One region of the Rhizobium sp. M10 genome, then DNA from elsewhere that is predicted to be linked to it. Evidence: predicted binding sites of a transcription regulator. Region 1 holds the regulator's gene; each other region holds the start of a gene.
What was found. Region 1 encodes HrcA, which represses chaperone genes, less so after heat shock. Its sites were predicted from a motif close to GTTAGCACTCNCNNNNNGNGAGTGCTAAC; they were not measured.
Positions count from the first base shown of each region.

Region 2: a site for HrcA is predicted at 2,738-2,766, ahead of groES (co-chaperone GroES). Genes of this name have one in related genera too.
Region 3: a site for HrcA is predicted at 4,844-4,872, ahead of groES (co-chaperone GroES). Genes of this name have one in related genera too.

Region 1 covers NZ_NWTA01000009.1:103,276-109,456, reverse strand. The annotation lists gene grpE (nucleotide exchange factor GrpE) at 1-497, opposite strand, end outside; gene hrcA (heat-inducible transcriptional repressor HrcA) at 609-1,697, opposite strand; gene rph (ribonuclease PH) at 1,823-2,542, shown strand; gene CO671_RS16595 (VOC family protein) at 2,539-2,964, shown strand; gene rdgB (RdgB/HAM1 family non-canonical purine NTP pyrophosphatase) at 2,965-3,609, shown strand; gene hemW (radical SAM family heme chaperone HemW) at 3,619-4,821, shown strand; gene CO671_RS16580 (saccharopine dehydrogenase C-terminal domain-containing protein) at 4,885-5,967, opposite strand; gene dnaA (chromosomal replication initiator protein DnaA) at 6,130-6,181, opposite strand, start outside.
Region 2 covers NZ_NWTA01000004.1:125,196-131,376, forward strand. The annotation lists gene ileS (isoleucine--tRNA ligase) at 1-359, opposite strand, end outside; gene CO671_RS08275 (bifunctional riboflavin kinase/FAD synthetase) at 642-1,625, opposite strand; gene CO671_RS08280 (TIGR01459 family HAD-type hydrolase) at 1,640-2,488, opposite strand; gene groES (co-chaperone GroES) at 2,824-3,120, shown strand; gene groL (chaperonin GroEL) at 3,192-4,829, shown strand; gene CO671_RS08295 (hypothetical protein) at 5,532-5,978, shown strand.
Region 3 covers NZ_NWTA01000015.1:200,334-206,514, forward strand. The annotation lists gene CO671_RS22475 (PAS-domain containing protein) at 1-1,648, opposite strand, end outside; gene CO671_RS22480 (flavodoxin family protein) at 1,927-3,030, shown strand; gene CO671_RS22485 (HD domain-containing protein) at 3,086-3,505, opposite strand; gene CO671_RS22490 (DUF2934 domain-containing protein) at 3,511-3,837, opposite strand; gene CO671_RS22495 (hypothetical protein) at 3,896-4,252, opposite strand; gene CO671_RS22500 (hypothetical protein) at 4,336-4,626, opposite strand; gene groES (co-chaperone GroES) at 5,014-5,328, shown strand; partial or broken gene groEL (chaperonin GroEL) at 5,376-6,181, shown strand, end outside.

The sequences.
Region 1 (6,181 bases):
GTGTTGTTCGGCACTTCCGGGTTCGGCACCTCGAACATCGCCTGATGGAAATTCGGATCGAACTTCTGGCCGACCGGCTCCAGCTTGCGCACACCATGGCGCTCGAGCGCCGACAGCATGGCACGTTCGGTCATCTCGACACCTTCGATCAGCGTGGTCAGGCCGGCATCGGCAGTGGCCTTGGCCTCCGGAGAGATGGCATCCAGCGCCCGGCGCAGATTATCGGAGACGGCGAGCATATCGCGGGCGAAACCGGCGACGGAATAGGACTTGGCGTCCTTGACCTCGCGCTCGGTGCGGCGGCGCAGATTGTCCATCTCGGCGGCAAGGCGCAGATAGCGGTCGCGCAGGTCGCTGTTTTCGGCTTTCAGAAGCTCAAGCGGGTCTGGCTGGGCGGTCTCTTCCTGCACTGTATCGTTCTCGACGTAGGCGGCGGCGTCGGCTGCGGCATCGGCCGCAGTTGCGTCAGGTCCGTTTTTCGTCGTTTCATCGGTCATGACGGTCTCCGGTTGGTGTCTTCAGATGCGCCCGATATCGAGGTTTGACCGAAAAAAATCAAGTCTGCGTGACAAAGAAGAGAAAATTCCGCGCCTTCTTCGGCGACGTTCTTAAAGCGGATTGCGCGAAAGGCGGGAGACGAGCTGGGCGGTGTAATCCACCATCGGCACGATGCGGGAATAATTGAGCCGCGTCGGACCGATGACGCCGACAGCGCCGACGATCCGGTCGTCCTCGTCGCGATAGGGCGCGACGATCAGCGACGAGCCGGATAGCGAGAAGAGCTTGTTTTCCGAGCCGATGAAGATGCGCACGCCCGAGCCGCTTTCGGCCAGATTGAGGATCTCGATCAGGCTGTCCTTCTTTTCGAGATCGTCGAACAACATGCGCAGCCGGTCGAGATCCTCGGCGCCGCCAAGCCCTTCGAGCAGATTGGCCCGGCCGCGAATGATCAGCTGGGCGGGCTTTCCCTCGTCCGGGCTGCCGGCCCAGACGGCAATGCCGCGCTCGACGAGATCGCGCGACAGCGCATCGAGCTCGTGGCGGACATCGTCCTTGAGCCGGCTCAATTGTTTGCGCAGCTCCGGCAGGGTCTGGCCGGACATGTGCGCATTGAGGAAATTCGCCGCCTCCGTCAGCTGCGAGGAGGTGACGCCGGCCGGCAGCTCGATGATGCGGTTTTCCACCTGGTCATGATCGCCGACGAGCACGGCGAGCGCCTTTGTCGGCTCGAGCCGGATGAACTCGACATGCTTCAGCACTGGATCGCTTTTCGAGGTGATGACGAGGCCGGCGCCGCGCGAAATGCCCGACAGCATGCGGCTCGCCTCGTTCATCATCGATTCCACCGGATTGCCGCCGCTTTCCGCCCGCACCTGGCGGTCGATATTGGCGCGGTCCTCGGCGGAGAGATCGCCGACCTGCATGAAGGCATCGACGAAGAAGCGCAGGCCGATCTGGGTCGGCAGCCGGCCGGCGCTGATATGCGGCGAATAGATCAGGCCGAGCTCTTCGAGATCGCTCATGACGTTGCGCACCGAGGCCGGCGACAGCGACATCGGCAGGAGGCGTGACAGATTGCGCGAGCCGAGCGGTTCGCCGCTTTCCAGATACCCTTCGACGATGCGGCGAAAGATTTCTCGGGAGCGCTCGTCCAGCACGGCAACGGCATCCGAAACCGACGTCGACCTGATGCCCATGAACCTCTCGAACCCAAACTGATGATGCTTCCGAAAATATAGTCAAACTCGCCGCCGTGGCAAAAGGGAATTTGCAAATGGGCGCCGCCAATCGTAGAAGCGGTCAGCAACTCCAGGAGATAAGAATGCGGCCTTCAGGCAGAAAAACCGACCAGATGCGCAAGGTCTCGTTCGAGCGCAACTTTTCCAAGCATGCGGAAGGCTCCTGCCTGGTGAAGTTCGGCGATACGCATGTGCTCTGCACCGCAAGCCTCGAGGACAAGACGCCGCCGTGGCTGCGCAATACCGGCAAGGGCTGGGTGACGGCCGAATACGGCATGCTGCCGCGGGCGACCGGCGAACGCATGAAGCGCGAGGCCGCGGCCGGCAAGCAGGGCGGCCGCACCCAGGAAATCCAGCGGCTGATCGGCCGGTCGCTGCGCGCCGTCGTCGATCTGCAGGCGCTCGGCGAACGGCAGATCACCCTCGATTGCGATGTCATCCAGGCCGACGGCGGCACTCGGACCGCGTCGATCACCGGCGGCTGGATTGCGCTTTACGATTGCCTGAAATGGATGGAAAGCCGCAACATGATCAAGGTCGACCGGGTCCTGAAGGATCATGTCGCCGCCATCTCCTGCGGCGTCTTCGCCAGCCAGGCGGTGATCGACCTCGACTACCTCGAGGATTCCTCGGCCGAAACCGATGCCAATTTCGTCATGACCGGCGCCGGCGGCATCGTCGAGATCCAGGGCACGGCCGAAGGCACGCCGTTTACCGAAGAGGAATTCACCTCGCTGATGGGTCTTGCCAAGAACGGCATCGGCGAACTCGTCGCCCTGCAGAAGCAGGCGATTGCGGGATGAACCCCATGCTGGAAGGCATGCTGGAAACGGCGCTCTATGCGCGGGATCTCGATGCGGCGGAGGTCTTCTACGAAGACGTTCTCGGACTTGAAAAGATCACCCGTGCGGCCAACCGGCATGTCTTCTTCCGCTGCGGCCCCGGCGTGCTGCTGATCTTCAACCCCGAGGAAACGGTAAAGCCGCCGCCGCCCAATGCCCTGCAGGTGCCGCCGCACGGCACGAGCGGCGAGGGCCATGCCTGCTTCCGGGTCGCCGGCCGCAATATCGATGCGATTGCCGAACGGCTGAAAGCGGCAGGTGTGGCGATCGAATCCGAGGTGCATTGGCCGAACGGCGGCCGCTCGATCTATTTTCGCGATCCGGCCGGCAACAGCCTGGAATGTGCGGAGGCCAAAATCTGGGGCATCGAACAGGATATCTGAATGCGCAAGCTTGAAACGAAGACCATCGTCGTCGCCAGCCACAATGCCGGCAAGATCCGCGAGATCCAGGAACTGATCGGTCCGCTCGGCTTCACCGCCAAATCGGCGGCCGAGCTGAATTTCGTCGAACCCGACGAGACCGGCACCAGCTTCGAGGAAAATGCGACGATCAAGGCGGTCGCCTCGGCCAATGCCGCCGGCATGCCGGCGCTGTCGGACGATTCCGGGCTGGTGGTCGACGCGCTCGGCGGCGATCCCGGCGTCTACACCGCCAATTGGGCGGAAAGAGCCGACGGCACGCGCGATTTCGACATGGCGATGGCGAAGGTGGAAAAGGCGCTGCAGGAAGCAGGCGCCACGATGCCTGAACAGCGCACCGCGCGTTTCGTCAGCGTGCTGTGCCTCGCCTGGCCGGACGGGCATACCGAACTCTTCCGCGGGGAAGTGGAGGGCAATGTCGTCTGGCCGCCGCGCGGCACGCAGGGCTTCGGCTACGATCCGGTCTTCCAGCCGGAGGGTTACGGCGTTACCTTCGGCGAGATGAGCGGCGAGGAAAAACACGGCTGGAATATCGGCAAGCCGCAGGCGCTGTCGCACCGGGCGCGCGCCTTCAAACTCTTCGTCGAAACCTGCCTGGAGGCATAAGATCTGTTCGTGGGCAATTTCGATACGCCAGGCTCCTCGCGCGATGCGACGCTGCTGCCCGATACCGGCGAGCCCGGCTTCGGCGTCTATGTCCATTGGCCGTTCTGCGCGGCGAAGTGTCCCTATTGCGACTTCAACAGCCATGTGCGCCACCAGCCGGTGGATCAGGAGCGCTTTGCCGCCGCCTTCCTGAAGGAGACGGCGGCGGTGCGGGCGATGAGCGGGCCGAAGACGGTGACGAGCATCTTCCTCGGCGGCGGCACACCCTCGCTGATGCAGCCGGAAACGGTTGCCGCCATTCTCGACGGCATTGCCCGGCACTGGCACGTGCCTGATGGTATCGAGATCACCATGGAGGCCAATCCTTCGAGCGTCGAGGCCGAGCGCTTCCGCGGCTACCGGGCGGCCGGCGTCAATCGCGTCTCGCTCGGCGTGCAGGCGCTGAACGACCGGGACCTGAAATTTCTCGGCCGGCTGCATGATGTCGCCGACGCGCTGAAGGCGATCCGGCTCGCGCGCGACATTTTTCCGCGCATGTCCTTCGATCTCATCTATGCCCGGCCGGACCAGACGGTCGAGGACTGGGAAAGGGAGCTGAAGCAGGCGATCGCCTATGCGGTCGACCATCTGTCGCTCTACCAGCTGACCATCGAGGAAGGCACGCCCTTCTACGGCCTGCACAAGGCGGGCAAGCTGATCGTGCCGGATGGCGAGCAATCGGCCGTGCTCTATGAGGCGACGCAGGAGATCACCGCGGGTGAGGGCATGCCCGCTTATGAGGTTTCCAACCACGCCCGGCCAGGTGCGGAAAGCCGGCACAATCTGACTTACTGGCGTTACGGCGATTATGCCGGCATCGGGCCGGGCGCGCACGGCCGGCTAACGCGCGGCCGCGAAAAAATCGCGACGGCGACCGAGCGCAAGCCGGAAGCCTGGCTCGACATGGTTGAGCGCGACGGCCACGGCATTCTCGACGAGGAGCGGCTGGGTTATGAGGAACAGTCCGACGAATTGCTGCTGATGGGGCTGCGGCTCAGGGAAGGTGTCGATCTCGCCCGCTGGCAGCAGCTTTCCGGCCGCGAGCTCGATCCGAAGCGGGAAGAGTTTCTGCTCGAACATAAATTCATCGAGCGGATCGGCAATTCACGGCTGCGCTGCACGCCATCCGGCATGCTGATCCTCGATTCCGTCGTCGCCGATCTCGCCTGCTGACGCTCATGCAACGGGTTTATTCCGGCGCAGCAACGACATCGCTGCCGCGCCGGAAAGCATTTCTCAGCCGTGATTGGTGGCGCCTGCCTTGAACAGGCTGCCGGTCGGCGTCTTCAGGAACATCTCCAGCGGAATATGCTCCTGATGCAGGAAGCCGGTCGCCGGCAGCAGCCCGTCACGGACCATCTCGATGACGGCGACGACAGAGGCCGACGTCGTCCAGGCGATCGCCGTGCGGCGCGCGCCGGCAATCTCGATCGGATAATAGGCGCGCACGAATTCCTTGCGGCGCAGGCTGCCATTCTCCGTCCCCTCGGCGGCGACATGGACATAGACGACGTCGTCTTCGACGGGCGGCTTGGCATTGGTCAGGATCTCGCCGGCGAGTGCCCGCTTGTCGCGCATCAGAAGCTCATGGAAGAAGAAGTTCATCAGCTCCATATGGCCGGGGTAACGCATGGTCTTGTAGTCGAGATTGTCGATCTTGCCGAGCATGGTGTCGCACATGGTGCCGAGACCGCCCGAGGTGGTGAAGGCTTCGAGCTTGACGCCGCCGACATAGATGGTCTCGTGCCATTCCATCGGCGAGACCAGCTTGCGCACCCCGCCCTCGATGACCTCGCAATCGTTCAGATATTCGTTGACGACGCCTTCCGGCGACCAGTTGAAGGCATAGCCGAGAAGGCCGGTCGGATGCTGCGGCAGGGCGCCGACGCGCATGCGGATCGAGCGGCAGCGCTCGAAGCCGTCGGCAAGGCTTGCGCCGACGATGCCGACGAAACCCGGCGCCAAGCCGCATTGCGGCGCCATCAGGCCGCGGGCCGTCTTCGACAGTTCGATGATGAAGTTGGTTGTGGGAACGTCTTCGGTCAGATCGAAATAATGGATGCCGGCAAGATGGGCGGCGCGGGCCAGTTCGATGTTCAGATGGTAAGGAAGGCAGGAGAGCACCGCCTCGACAGTGGAGAGCAGTTCGCCAATCACCTGAGCGTCGGAAATATCGCCGGTGCGGCACTTGAACGGCAGATCGCCCAGCGGCAATTGCGCATCGACGCCGATGACGTCGAAGCCGCCTTCATGCAACAGCGTCGCCGCCAGCCGTCCGACCTTGCCCAGGCCGACAACGGCAATCTTTTTGAAACTCATGCATATCCTCCCACGCGCCCGCTTCGGCGCTTTCATTTTGTCCGATGCGCGCCGCTCCAAATCGGACGTGCACGGCATGGCCGGAGGTATAGAATAAAAAGCTTATAAAGGAAAACGGCCGGAATCGCTCCCGGCCGCCGAATGTCCTCGAAAATCCACCGCTTATTCGTTGATCAGCCGCTTCAGCAGCTCGATTTCGTGCGAAAGCTTGGTG
Region 2 (6,181 bases), on a different contig from region 1:
TTGGCGCGATAGTTCTCCTCCTCGATCTTCCATTCGATCGGCAGGCCGTGGCAATCCCAGCCGGGCACGTAGTTGGCGTCATAACCGCGCATCTGGAACGAACGGTTGATGACGTCCTTGAGGATCTTGTTCAGCGCATGGCCGATATGGATGTTGCCATTGGCATAGGGCGGTCCGTCATGCAGGACGAATTTTTCGCGGCCGGCGGCAGAGGCGCGCAGTTTCTTGTAGAGATCCATCTCCTGCCAGCGCTTGACGAGCTCCGGCTCCTTCTGCGGCAGGCCGGCGCGCATCGGGAAATCGGTTTCGGGCAGATAGAGGGTCTTCGAGTAATCGATTTTTTCGGCTGTGTCGGTCATATCGGGACAATCGTTTCTGGCGGCCCAGAAAGGGGCGCAACGGGTATGAAAAAGCTGGTGACGGAAGCGCTTGTATCCAAGCGCCGAAAACCCGGACCTCCCGGCCGCTTAGCGCGCGCGGAAGGCCGGGCCGATAATTCGCATCGTGATCGCCAGCCGAAATTTTCTCATCGGGCCGGTTCATAGGCGTTTTTCGGCGGAAAAGGAAGAGAAGAATTCTGCGATGCGATCGCCGGGGCGCCGAGGTTTTTGCGCTCGAAGGACGCCGCGCGGACCACGACCTCAGGAAAAGCAAAGCTTCCGGTCGAGTTCGCCGAGCGGCTTGACACCCCCCAGCAGCGCCCGCGCCTCCTCCTCGTCGCGCTTGATCTGGGCGACGAGCGGATCGAGGCCGTCGAATTTCAGCTCCGGTCTAAGATAGCCGAAGAAGGAGACGGCGCAGAGCTGGCCGTAGAGATCGCCGCTGAAATCGAAGACATAGGTTTCGAGCAGCGGCGCGCCGTTTTCCGTCACCGTCGGGCGGCGGCCGTAGCTTGCGACCGCGTCGTGGAGCGTTCCGTCCTGGCGGCGGAAGCGGACGGCGTAGATGCCGGCGGCAAGCTCGGCCTCCGGCGGCAGGCGCATGTTGGCGGTGGGAAAGCCCAGCTGCCGGCCGAGTTTTTCGCCGTCGATCACCTCGGCTTCCACCGTATAGCGATAGCCCAGCATGCCGGCGACTTCGCTGACATCGCCCTCCTTCAACAGCATGCGGATATGGCTCGATGAGACGACATCGGCATTTTCGTCGCGAAAGGCATCGATCAGGGTGACACCGAAGCCGTAGGTCTGGCCGGCATTCATCAGGAAGGCGGGACCGCCTTCGCGGTTGCGGCCGAAATGGAAATCGAAGCCGGTGACGACTTCGGAGGCGCCGAGCCAGTCCTTCAGGATCGAATGGATGAAATCATCAGCCGAGCGCTGCGAGAATTCGTAATCGAAGGGATATTCGATGACGGCGTTGAACCCCAGCGTTTCCAGGATGCGGGCCTTGAGCGGCGCCGGTGTCAAGCGAAACACCGGCGTCTGCGGCCGGAAGACCGTGCGCGGATGCGGCTCGAAGGTCAGCACAAGAGCCGGAATGCCGCGCGCCCTGGCGATCTCAAGCGCGCGGTTCAGCACCGATTGATGTCCGCGATGCACACCGTCGAAATTGCCGATGGCGATCACCCCGCCCTTGAGATGGGCGGGCAAGGGATCGCGGGTTTCATTGCGGTGGAAGACGGTCATCGGCTGGCTTCTCTTTATGCAAGGCGCGGCATCCACCACTTCGGCGCGGCGTTTTCCCGTTCGAGATAGGCGTTGAGGATTGCCTCGTCGGTTTCGCCGTTCAAGGTGTATTCCTTGGCGTGGATCCCGCCGCTGATGTAGAGAAGGTCGAGGCCAAAATTCAAGGCGCCGCGGACATCGGTCGGCATGCCGTCGCCGATCGCCAGCACGCGCTCGGCTGAGAAATCGCCGCGAAGCTCGCGGGCGGCCGCCAGCGTCGCCTCGTAGATCGGCCGGTGCGGCTTGCCGGCGATGCGGGTCTTGCCGCCGAGCTGCTCGTAATAGGCGGCCATGGCGCCGGCGCAGGGAATGATGCGGTGGCCGCGCTCGACGACGAGGTCGGGATTGGCGCAGATCATCGGCACCTCGCGCGCCTGAAAATCCAGGAGCATGTCGGTGTAATCCTCCGGCTTCTCGGTCTCATCGTCGAAAAAGCCGGTGCAGACGAGCGATTGCGCTTCGCCTGATGGCACCCGCTCGACGCCGATGCCTTCGAGAAGCGCCTTGTCGCGCTCGGGGCCGAGCAGAAAGACCGTCTTCGGTCCCTCGGAAATCAACCCGCGCGTGACGTCGCCCGAGGTGACGATCCGGTCATAGGCGCTGTCGGGCACGCCGATATGACGCAATTGCTCGACGACCTGCCAGGAGAGGCGCGGCGAGTTGGTGATGAGGACGACGGCGAGGCCGCTCTCGCGGGCGGCCTGAAGGGCCGCGGCAGCCTTGGGGAACGGATCGACGCCGTTGTGAACGACGCCCCAGACATCACAGAGCACCACATCATAGCGATCCGTGATCTCAGAGAAGGTTTCTATCCGCTTGGCCATTCCAATATCCCGAGTTGCTGCAGTCACCGGTGACATTGCAAAGGCGCAGGAGGATGGCAAGGCATTTTCTTCGCCATCAGCCACCGCAAAGCTCAGTCGCGGCAATCCGGCGCGTGATCGGCAAGGCTCGGCCGCGGCAGAGGGTTCGGCGGAAATCTCCGGCATTTCTCCGGTCTCTTCACAATTCCGGCACAAAAATTCGTGATTGCTCTCATTGACTCCTTTCGGAGCCATCCCTAAATGCACGTCGCTAGCACTCACCGCAAGGGAGTGCTAACACCTATCCATGTGGGCCGCTCCGGCCCGCGAATGTCATTCGATCGAGGGATTAGACAATGGCAAGCACCAATTTCCGTCCGCTTCACGACCGCGTCGTCGTTCGTCGCGTCGAGTCCGAAGAGAAGACCAAGGGCGGGATCATCATTCCCGACACCGCCAAGGAAAAGCCGCAGGAAGGCGAAATCGTCGCCGTCGGTTCCGGCGCTCGTGACGAGTCCGGCAAGGTCGTCGCACTCGACGTCAAGGCTGGCGACCGCGTGCTGTTCGGCAAGTGGTCCGGCACCGAAGTCAAGATCAACGGCGAAGACCTTCTGATCATGAAGGAAGCCGACATCATGGGCATCATCGGCTGATTGGCCGATCCGCTTTCCCGAAATGACTGACGGGCTTTTGCCCGAACAAATCGAATTCAGGAGTCACAAACATGGCAGCTAAAGAAATCAAGTTTGGCCGCACCGCGCGCGAAAAGATGCTGCGCGGCGTCGACATTCTCGCCGATGCAGTCAAGGTCACGCTCGGCCCGAAGGGCCGTAACGTCATCATCGACAAGTCCTTCGGCGCGCCGCGCATCACCAAGGACGGCGTTTCGGTCGCCAAGGAAATCGAACTCGAAGACAAGTTCGAAAACATGGGCGCCCAGATGGTCCGCGAAGTTGCTTCGAAGACCAACGACATCGCCGGCGACGGCACCACGACTGCAACCGTTCTGGCCCAGGCGATCGTTCGCGAAGGCGCCAAGGCCGTTGCCGCCGGCATGAACCCGATGGACCTGAAGCGCGGCATCGATCTCGCCGTCGCCGAAGTCGTCAAGGATCTCCAGGCCAAGGCCAAGAAGATCAACACCTCGGAAGAAGTCGCACAGGTCGGCACGATCTCGGCAAACGGCGAGCGCCAGGTTGGTCTCGACATTGCCGAAGCCATGCAGAAGGTCGGCAACGAAGGCGTCATCACGGTTGAAGAAGCCAAGACCGCCGAAACCGAACTCGAAGTCGTCGAAGGCATGCAGTTCGACCGCGGCTACCTCAGCCCCTACTTCGTCACCAACCCGGAAAAGATGGTTGCCGACCTCGAAGACGTCTTCATTCTCCTCCACGAGAAGAAGCTCTCGAACCTGCAGTCGATGCTCCCGGTTCTCGAAGCCGTCGTCCAGACCGGCAAGCCGCTCCTCATCATCGCTGAAGACGTCGAAGGCGAAGCCCTTGCAACGCTCGTCGTCAACAAACTGCGCGGCGGCCTGAAGATCGCTGCCGTCAAGGCTCCTGGCTTCGGCGACCGCCGCAAGGCCATGCTCGAAGACATCGCCATCCTGACGGGCGGCACCGTGATCTCCGAAGACCTCGGCATCAAGCTCGAGAGCGTCACGCTCGACATGCTCGGCCGTGCCAAGAAGGTTTCGATCTCCAAGGAAAACACCACGATCGTCGACGGTTCGGGCGCCAAGTCCGACATCGAAGGCCGTGTTGCCCAGATCAAGGCCCAGATCGAAGAAACCACCTCCGACTACGACCGCGAGAAGCTGCAGGAACGCCTTGCCAAGCTCGCCGGCGGCGTTGCCGTCATCCGCGTTGGCGGCTCGACGGAAGTCGAAGTCAAGGAAAAGAAGGACCGCATCGACGACGCCCTCAACGCGACGCGCGCTGCCGTTCAGGAAGGCATCGTACCGGGCGGCGGCGTTGCCCTGCTGCGCTCCTCCGTCAAGATCACCTCCAAGGGTATCAACGACGACCAGGAAGCCGGCGTCAACATCGTTCGCCGCGCGCTGCAGGCTCCGGCCCGCCAGATCGCTGAGAACGCAGGCGACGAAGCCTCGATCGTTGTCGGCAAGATCCTCGACAAGGATCAGGACAACTGGGGTTACAACGCCCAGACCGGCGAATATGGCGACATGATCGGCATGGGCATCATCGACCCGGTCAAGGTCGTTCGCACCGCCCTGCAGGATGCCGCTTCCGTTGCATCGCTGCTGATCACCACCGAAGCCATGATCGCCGAGCTGCCCAAGAAGGACGCTCCGGCTATGCCGGGCGGCATGGGCGGCATGGGCGGAATGGACATGATGTGATAGGCCAACGGCCTTTCACAGCATCGTCCATGAAACCGCCCATCATCTAAGATGGTTCAGCGCGGCAAGCGCGCTGAACTGGTGGAATGGACATGATGTGATAGGCGAAAGCCTGCACACATTCCGGCATCCGGAACAGGAAGGGCGGCCCTCGGGTCGCCCTTTTTCTTTGCCGCGAGCTTGCTCGAAACGATTCGATCCGTTGCGCGCGATTTTGTGCCGTGCATCGCATTTGCCGGCGGGCCAAGCTTTCGCGAGGCTTGCGCCGCTGCTTGTTTTTCTCTCCACGCAACCTGTGGGCGATCGTCGTCTTGCGGCGATATATCTCCCGCCAAGTGGGAGGAAACGGGGGAAAAACGCTGAAAATTGGGCTCCATTCTCGCCAACAGTGCGGAGATCCGACATCTCCGGCAAAGGATCTCGATGCGAACGCCCCTTAAAAAGCCGTTGCCGTTTGTGCAAAAGCCCCTATAAATCCGCGCTGCAATTGAAGCGCGCCCGGCGATCATTTTCGCTGTCAGACGAGCGCGGGAAGGCGATGCCAGAATAGTCGGTTTCGAAGGGCTCCGGTTCGGAGGCTCGGATGGCCGCGGCAATGATCGCCGGTATGGGCGCGGGCATTATGCCCGATGCTGCATAAGCCTGTGTCTAGTGTTTGCCGAGCGTGCGGCGGAGGAGCCGCATGCGAACGAGGGAACGCCCGTGTTCAAGATTGCCAAAGCCAATGCAGCCGTGCCGTTGCTGCCCGGCTCGATGAACGACAACAATCAACAGCACGAGATGCTGGCGCAGTTTTCCGTTTCCGAAAGCTGGACCGGGGATCTGTCGAGCGGCGTGCTCCGTCTCGGCAAGTGGAGCGCCATGCTGCACGGCCTCTCCGCAGAGGAATGCGGACTGCTGAACCTGGTACGATGTTATGATTCCGGAGATCGCAGTCACGTGCTGGAACTGTTCGAACAGGCGGCAACACATTGCTCCTCCTTCTGCTTTTCGACGACGATCATCATGCCGAACGGCTTGCGCCAGCCGCTGTTCTGCATGGGCGAGTCGAACGGGCTCGAAGAGAAATACAGCGGCAGCATGGCCGGCGTTTTCGTCTTTCCGCGTTTCAAGCTCGAAGGCGCAAGGCAGACTGCCAGCCGGCAATAGAGGCGGTCGGACGAAATAACGGTCTCCACTGAAAGCGGTCAGACTGCTGAAAAGGCCGGCCAACTTCTCTTTCGTCATACTCGGGCTTGTCCCGAGTATCTGCCTCGGGCCGATAGGGCAACAGATCCTCGGCACAAGGCCGAGGATGACGTTGGCGGGGGGAAGCCGAGGGTTGTCATGTATTGAGGGCCGCTCCCGAGAGC
Region 3 (6,181 bases), on a different contig from region 1:
GGCGCTGCAACTCGTTGATCTGCTTTTCCTGTTCGAGCATGCGTTCGAGTTCTTCCGTCTGCCGCGCCAGTTCGACAGTGCGGGAGCGCACCATCTCCTCAAGCGTATCGCGGTGCTGCAGCAATGCCTTTTCGGCACGCTTGGCCTCGGTGACGTCGACGACGGCCATCAGCGATGCCGCCTTGCCCTTGTAGTTCAAGCAGGTGGAATAGACGGTGACTTCAATGGTGCCGCCATCTCCCTTGCGGTGGCGGGAGGAGCAGGTCGTGGCGGCTGGATCCTCGGCGTCGAAGACGGCAGACGTGACCCGTCCGGCGTCCTGCGGCGCCTGGATGTCACGCAGCGTCATCGTCAGGAACTGCTCCAGACGATAGCCATAATGATCGATGGCGGCTTGGTTGACATGGAGGAACTTCAGGGTATCGCGGTCATACACCCACATCGGCATCGGGTTGCCTTCGAACAGCAGCCTGAACGACGCCTCCTGCATCTTGAGATCGGTGATGTCGACTCGGATGCCGACGCTGCCCCCTTCGGAAATCCGGCGTTCCTCGATCCGGATCCACCGGTTTCCCGGCAGACGCTGCTCGTGTTTGCTGGTGGGCTCGGCATGATGGGCCAGCCGCTCCTCAAGCCATTCCTCTTCGCGCCCAACCGCTTCCGGATACTGGCCGCGTTCGAGGCCTGCACGCAGGCGGTCTTTGAAGCGCATCCCTTTGACAAGCATATCGCCGCTTTCGGCGTAAAGCTGTTCGTATCGTCGGTTCCACAGCACGAAGCGGTCTTCGGCGTCGAACAGGACGAGGCCTTCCGGGACGACTTCGAAGGCTGCCAGAAGCCGGGCATGCGCCGCCCGCGCCTCCTGCTCGGCGCGTTCGGCCTGGGCGTGCGCCTCTGCAAGGGCTTTTTCCGCCAACCAAGCCTGTGTGATATCCTCATGGGTCGATACCCAGCCGCCTCCCGGCGTCCGCTGATGATAGCCGCGGATGATCCGGCCGGATTTGAGTTCCTTGATCCAATCCTGGGGCACGTCGCCCATATTGGTCGCTTCGGCCCAGGCGAGATAGTCCGACGTCGAAGTGGCGGGAACGGCACCGACCTCATGTCTCAGATTCAGGATGTCTTCCAGGGACTGCCCCGGATGGATGACGGCGGAATCGAGTCCGTAAACCTCAGCATAACGATTGTTCGAAAGGAGCAGCCGGCCGCCCTCGTCAAACAGGCACACGCCCTGTCCCATGCTGGCAAGCGCGGTGTCGAGTTGCTCGTTGCGCCGCTGCAGTCGCGCCTGCGCCGCGCCGAGTTCGATATGTCGTTTGATGCGGGCGACGAGCTCGGCGGCGGACACGCGGTTGGAGACACAATCCACCGCACCGGCGGCAAACCCCGCAATCTTGCTTTGCTCGTCCTGCGGCGAGGCCAGTATAATCACCGGGATATCACGCGTTACGGCGTTTTCCTTGAGACGCCGGCAGTCTTCGAGACCGCGTCCCTCCGGCGACAGGGCGTCGAGCAGGATAAGGTTGGGCAACGGCCGCTTGGCGACGCATTCGTGAAATTCATCTCGATCGAGGTGAACGCTGAGCACGATATCGTGTTGATCAAGGCAATCGCCAAGTCCGGGCAGGCCCGTCAACGCACCACCCATTGCAGAGATCATGTGCAGCTCGTCGGACAAGACTACTCCCCCGTTCGCCCAAGTGGCCGCGACTATAGGTCGTATGAGTTAATAAGCGACTTACCGCTGGTCGGCATGCCATGGTGGCCTGTTTCATGGTCAGGAAATGGTTAGCGGGTGGCGGCTACTTCTTGAAATCCTGAAGAGTTTAGCGCTCGACGCTCCGCTTGCATCGGCCCATCGGTGGCATGCCGGGAACACAGTATCTGCCGGTGCGTTCAGCAAAGCACCGGCTTCAGGAGGTCCCAATGCCAGCCAACGTTGCCACTTCAGCCTCCGATCTCGAACCGCGCAAGGGCAGTCCCAGCCCGCGGCTCGACGAACATGAATTCAAACGGCGCTTTCTCAATCAATTTCGGGATCCGGCCTACGGCAAATTGCAGGAAGAGCTTACGCGACTCGCGTCGGCAGCCTGGGAAGCCTACGCAAATTCGCGAAAAAGCCCGAAGACCCGCAAGGCCGGCCCCGGCTTCGCCGATCCCGATTATGATCTGGCTGAAGACTGGCTGGCGGCCCGCGATGCCATCCGTGACGCGCAAAAGCGGCATGACGATCCGAACGGGCCGACCCGTCTGCTTCTCGTCAACGGCTCGACGCGCAGCGAACACACCTGCCCGGGCGAGATTTCGAAGAGCTACCGCATGGTCGACATCGCCAGGGAGGTGCTGGAACAGCAGCGCCATGTGAAGATCGAGATCCTCGACTTGAGCCGGCTCGCCTCGGAATACGGCCGGCAGATCCATCCGTGCAAAGCCTGCTTCTCCACGGCGGCGGCTCTCTGTCACTGGCCCTGTTCCTGTTATCCCAACTATTCGCTCGGACAGATCCATGACTGGATGAACGAGATCTATCCGATGTGGGTCGAGGCGCACGGCATCATGATCGTCACGCCGGTGCACTGGTATCAGGCGCCGTCATCCCTGAAGCTGATGATCGACCGGCTTGTCTGTGCCGACGGCGGCAACCCGGATCCGACGAGCACCCATGGGAAACATGCCGACCAGGCAAAACAGCTGGAGATGAACGGATGGCCCTATCCCCGCCATCTGGAAGGCCGCCTGTTTTCCGTCGTCGTTCATGGTGACACGGAAGGTGCAGAAGGTGTCCGCAGGAACCTTTCGGACTGGCTGAGATCGATGGATCTTGTACCAGCAGGCCCGCTTGCCGAAATCGACCGCTATATTGGTTACTGGGAACCCTACGCGACAAGCCATGCGGCATACGAGAAAGACCAGGCGATGCAGGAGGAAATCCGCAATGCGGCGCGAACGCTATACGAAGCCGCTGCCGCCAGGCGCCAAGGCGGCCAGATCGCTGCCGGCGCCGGCTTGCGGCAGCCGCGTCAGAAATAGCGACACGAACGCCTCTTGCCGGCCGGACCTTCGCTGCGGCCACCGGAAGGGAACACTATTGTCCGTTCTCGATATCGCGTAGCAGATCCAGGGCGCTTTGATATTTTTGCTTGTCTTTGCCGGCCTGTTCGGCTTGGCGTAGATTGTCTTCGAGATCGGCCCACTTGACAGGCAAAGCGAGCGAGTTTGCTGCCGCACGCCTGACGAATTCCTCGTCCGGCTCGTCGGGCCGCCGGGTCAATGCATCCACCGCAGAGATGATCGCCGACGGGAAGCCTTCCTCTTTCAACCTGTCGAGCGTCCAGCCATTGCCTTTTTCGGCGACGTCGTGAAGGTAGGCGACGGTTCGCGCCTCGTCGCCCGGCACGAGAAGCGCGACCCGCTGACAGTGCTCGAAGAAGGGCCGTCCGGTTTTGTCCGTCTGGCCGTCATGTGCCTCCATGGCGATCTGCATGGCGTGGTCGAGATGCTGCATGACGATTACGGTCCTTCGGTCTCTCTGATCTTTTGCCGGGAAGGTTTCTCCCCCGTGGTTATCTCGATATCGGGCGGCGTCGCCCCGGACACTTGACCAAATCCGGGGCGTGGCCGATCGAGATCGCCGCTTTCCCCGGCGCCTTGAAGCAGCGCCGCGTCGTCCCTGTCGTCTTGATCGAGCAGGTCCTGCAGCGTCTCATCCTCGTCCTCGCCGGCCAGCTCGTCGCAGGCTTGCATCCAATGACGCAGGTCCGCCCCTTCGGGGCGGCCTTCGGCCTCCCAGATTTCGTAGGCCCGCCGGCGTATCTGTTCGTGTTTGTCTGTGGCCATGATCTTCTCCAGGTCCGACCAGACCTCGCAGTTTGGTTTCGCCTCGAGCGGCCGTGTTTCAAGGCGTGTTGATGGTGGGAAGAAAATCCTCCACCTGCTTGCGCTCAGCCTTTGAAAGCGTCTCCACCCGCTCCTGCCAGAAGCGTTCGGCCGCCGGCGGATCCACCTCCCATTGGCGAACAGTGGTGATGTTGTCGTCGATCTTGGACCGGCGGCGCCCGCCGAGGCTCAGATACTCTTTCGCGAGTTTCAGGCTTGGCGTTTCGGTGCCGCTGTCGCGATCCGATGTCGAACTCGCATTGCGCCGGGCTGCGTCCGATGCATTCTGGCGATAGACCTCGGCCCGTTGCGTGTCGAAGGAACGCGCGTCGTCGGTTCCGCTTTCGGGTGGTGTGTTGGTTTTCGAAGTCGTCATGGATCACCTCTCGATGCTGTGATCCATTAACCTTCGCCAGCTGTGAGAGTTCCGCACGCCGGCGATTGATTTGAGCGGGTCAATCAGTGAACGGCCATGCTTACCATGCGATAAGGGTGCACGGCCTCGAACTGCGAGATCATCGCCGTCGCCTGGAGCAATACGCGCTCGGCATTCTCGGGATCGTCCCGGGCGAGTTCGTCGGCGTTGACGCGGATCGCTTCGGCCATGTTGTTCGACAGTACAGCAAAGTGCATATTGCCCTCGACGAGGGCCTCGCGCGCCGTATCCTCCAGCGTACGAGCGATGTCGACGAAGATTTCCTCGCGTTCCTCGATAGTGAGGTCTTTGATTATATTGGTCTTCTCTTCCATGTCACTCACTCCTAAAAGAACGTGGGCCTAAAAGAACGTGGGCCTAAAAGAACGTGTGACGGTGATCGAGCTCATCGAGCCTCGATCGCCTGAGAGCTAGGAACGCCGAAATCCGGATTCAAGCCGGAGCACAGTTTTGAACGCGTCTTCAAGACGAGGGGACGACCATCGTCATTAGTTCGAACGCAGCAGCCGGTCTTCTGTTCCCCGCAGGGCCATTAGCAGTCGCCGGCAGCGAGTGCTAATTTTTCTGCGCCGCCCCTTGAAATCGAAAAACCATCGAACCAGATCAATCCCGCAAGGCGCGCGACCTTGCACCCACCCGGACCTCGTCATCCGGTCCGGTCTGGCGAACAACGTCATCATTGTTTGTCGATGGAGGAAGACATGTCGTTCCGACCGCTTCATGACCGCATTCTCGTCCGCCGCGTCGATTCCGAGGAAAAGACCAAGGGCGGCATCATCATTCCCGACACCGCCAAGGAAAAGCCGCAGGAAGGCGAGGTCATCGCCGTCGGTCCCGGCGCCCGCAACGATGCCGGCCAGATTCAGGCGCTCGACGTCAAGGTCGGCGATCGCGTCCTGTTCGGCAAGTGGTCCGGCACGGAAATCAAGATCAACGGCGAAGACCTGCTGATCATGAAGGAAAGCGACGTGATGGGTATCATCGAAGCCCAGAGCGAAGGAAAGCAGGCCGCCTGAACCCTCAGGACGTGGTCAATGCTAGCTGCCTATGAAGGAGTGAGGACATGGCTGCTAAAGAAGTCAAATTCAACGTCGAAGCCCGCGAGAAGCTGTTGCGCGGCGTCGACATCCTGGCCAACGCCGTGAAGGTGACCCTTGGCCCGAAGGGCCGTAACGTCGTGATCGACAAGTCCTTCGGCGCGCCGCGTATCACCAAGGACGGCGTTTCGGTCGCCAAGGAAATCGAACTCGAAGACAAGTTCGAGAACATGGGCGCCCAGATGGTCCGCGAAGTCGCTTCGAAGACCAGCGACATCGCCGGCGACGGCACCACGACTGCGACGGTCCTCGCCCAGGCGATCGTCAAGGAGGGCGCCAAGGCCGTTACCTCAGGCATGAACCCGATGGACCTGAAGCGCGGCATCGATCTCGCCGTCGTCGCCATCGTCGCGGAACTGAAGGCCAACGCCCGCAATATCTCCAACAATTCCGAGATCGCCCAGGTCGGCACGATCTCCGCCAATGGCGATGCTGAAATCGGCCGCTTCCTGGCGGAGGCGATGGAAAAGGTCGGCAATGACGGTGTCATCACGGTTGAAGAAGCCAAGACCGCCGACACCGAACTCGAAGTCGTCGAAGGCATGCAGTTCGACCGCGGTTACCTCAGCCCCTATTTCGTCACCAACGCCGACAAGATGCGGGTCGAGTTCGAGGATCCCTATATCCTGATCCACGAGAAGAAGCTCTCGAACCTGCAATCGATGCTGCCGATCCTCGAAGCCGTCGTCCAGTCCGGCAAGCCGCTCCTCATCATCGCCGAAGACGTCGAAGGCGAAGCCCTTGCAACGCTCGTCGTCAACAAGCTGCGCGG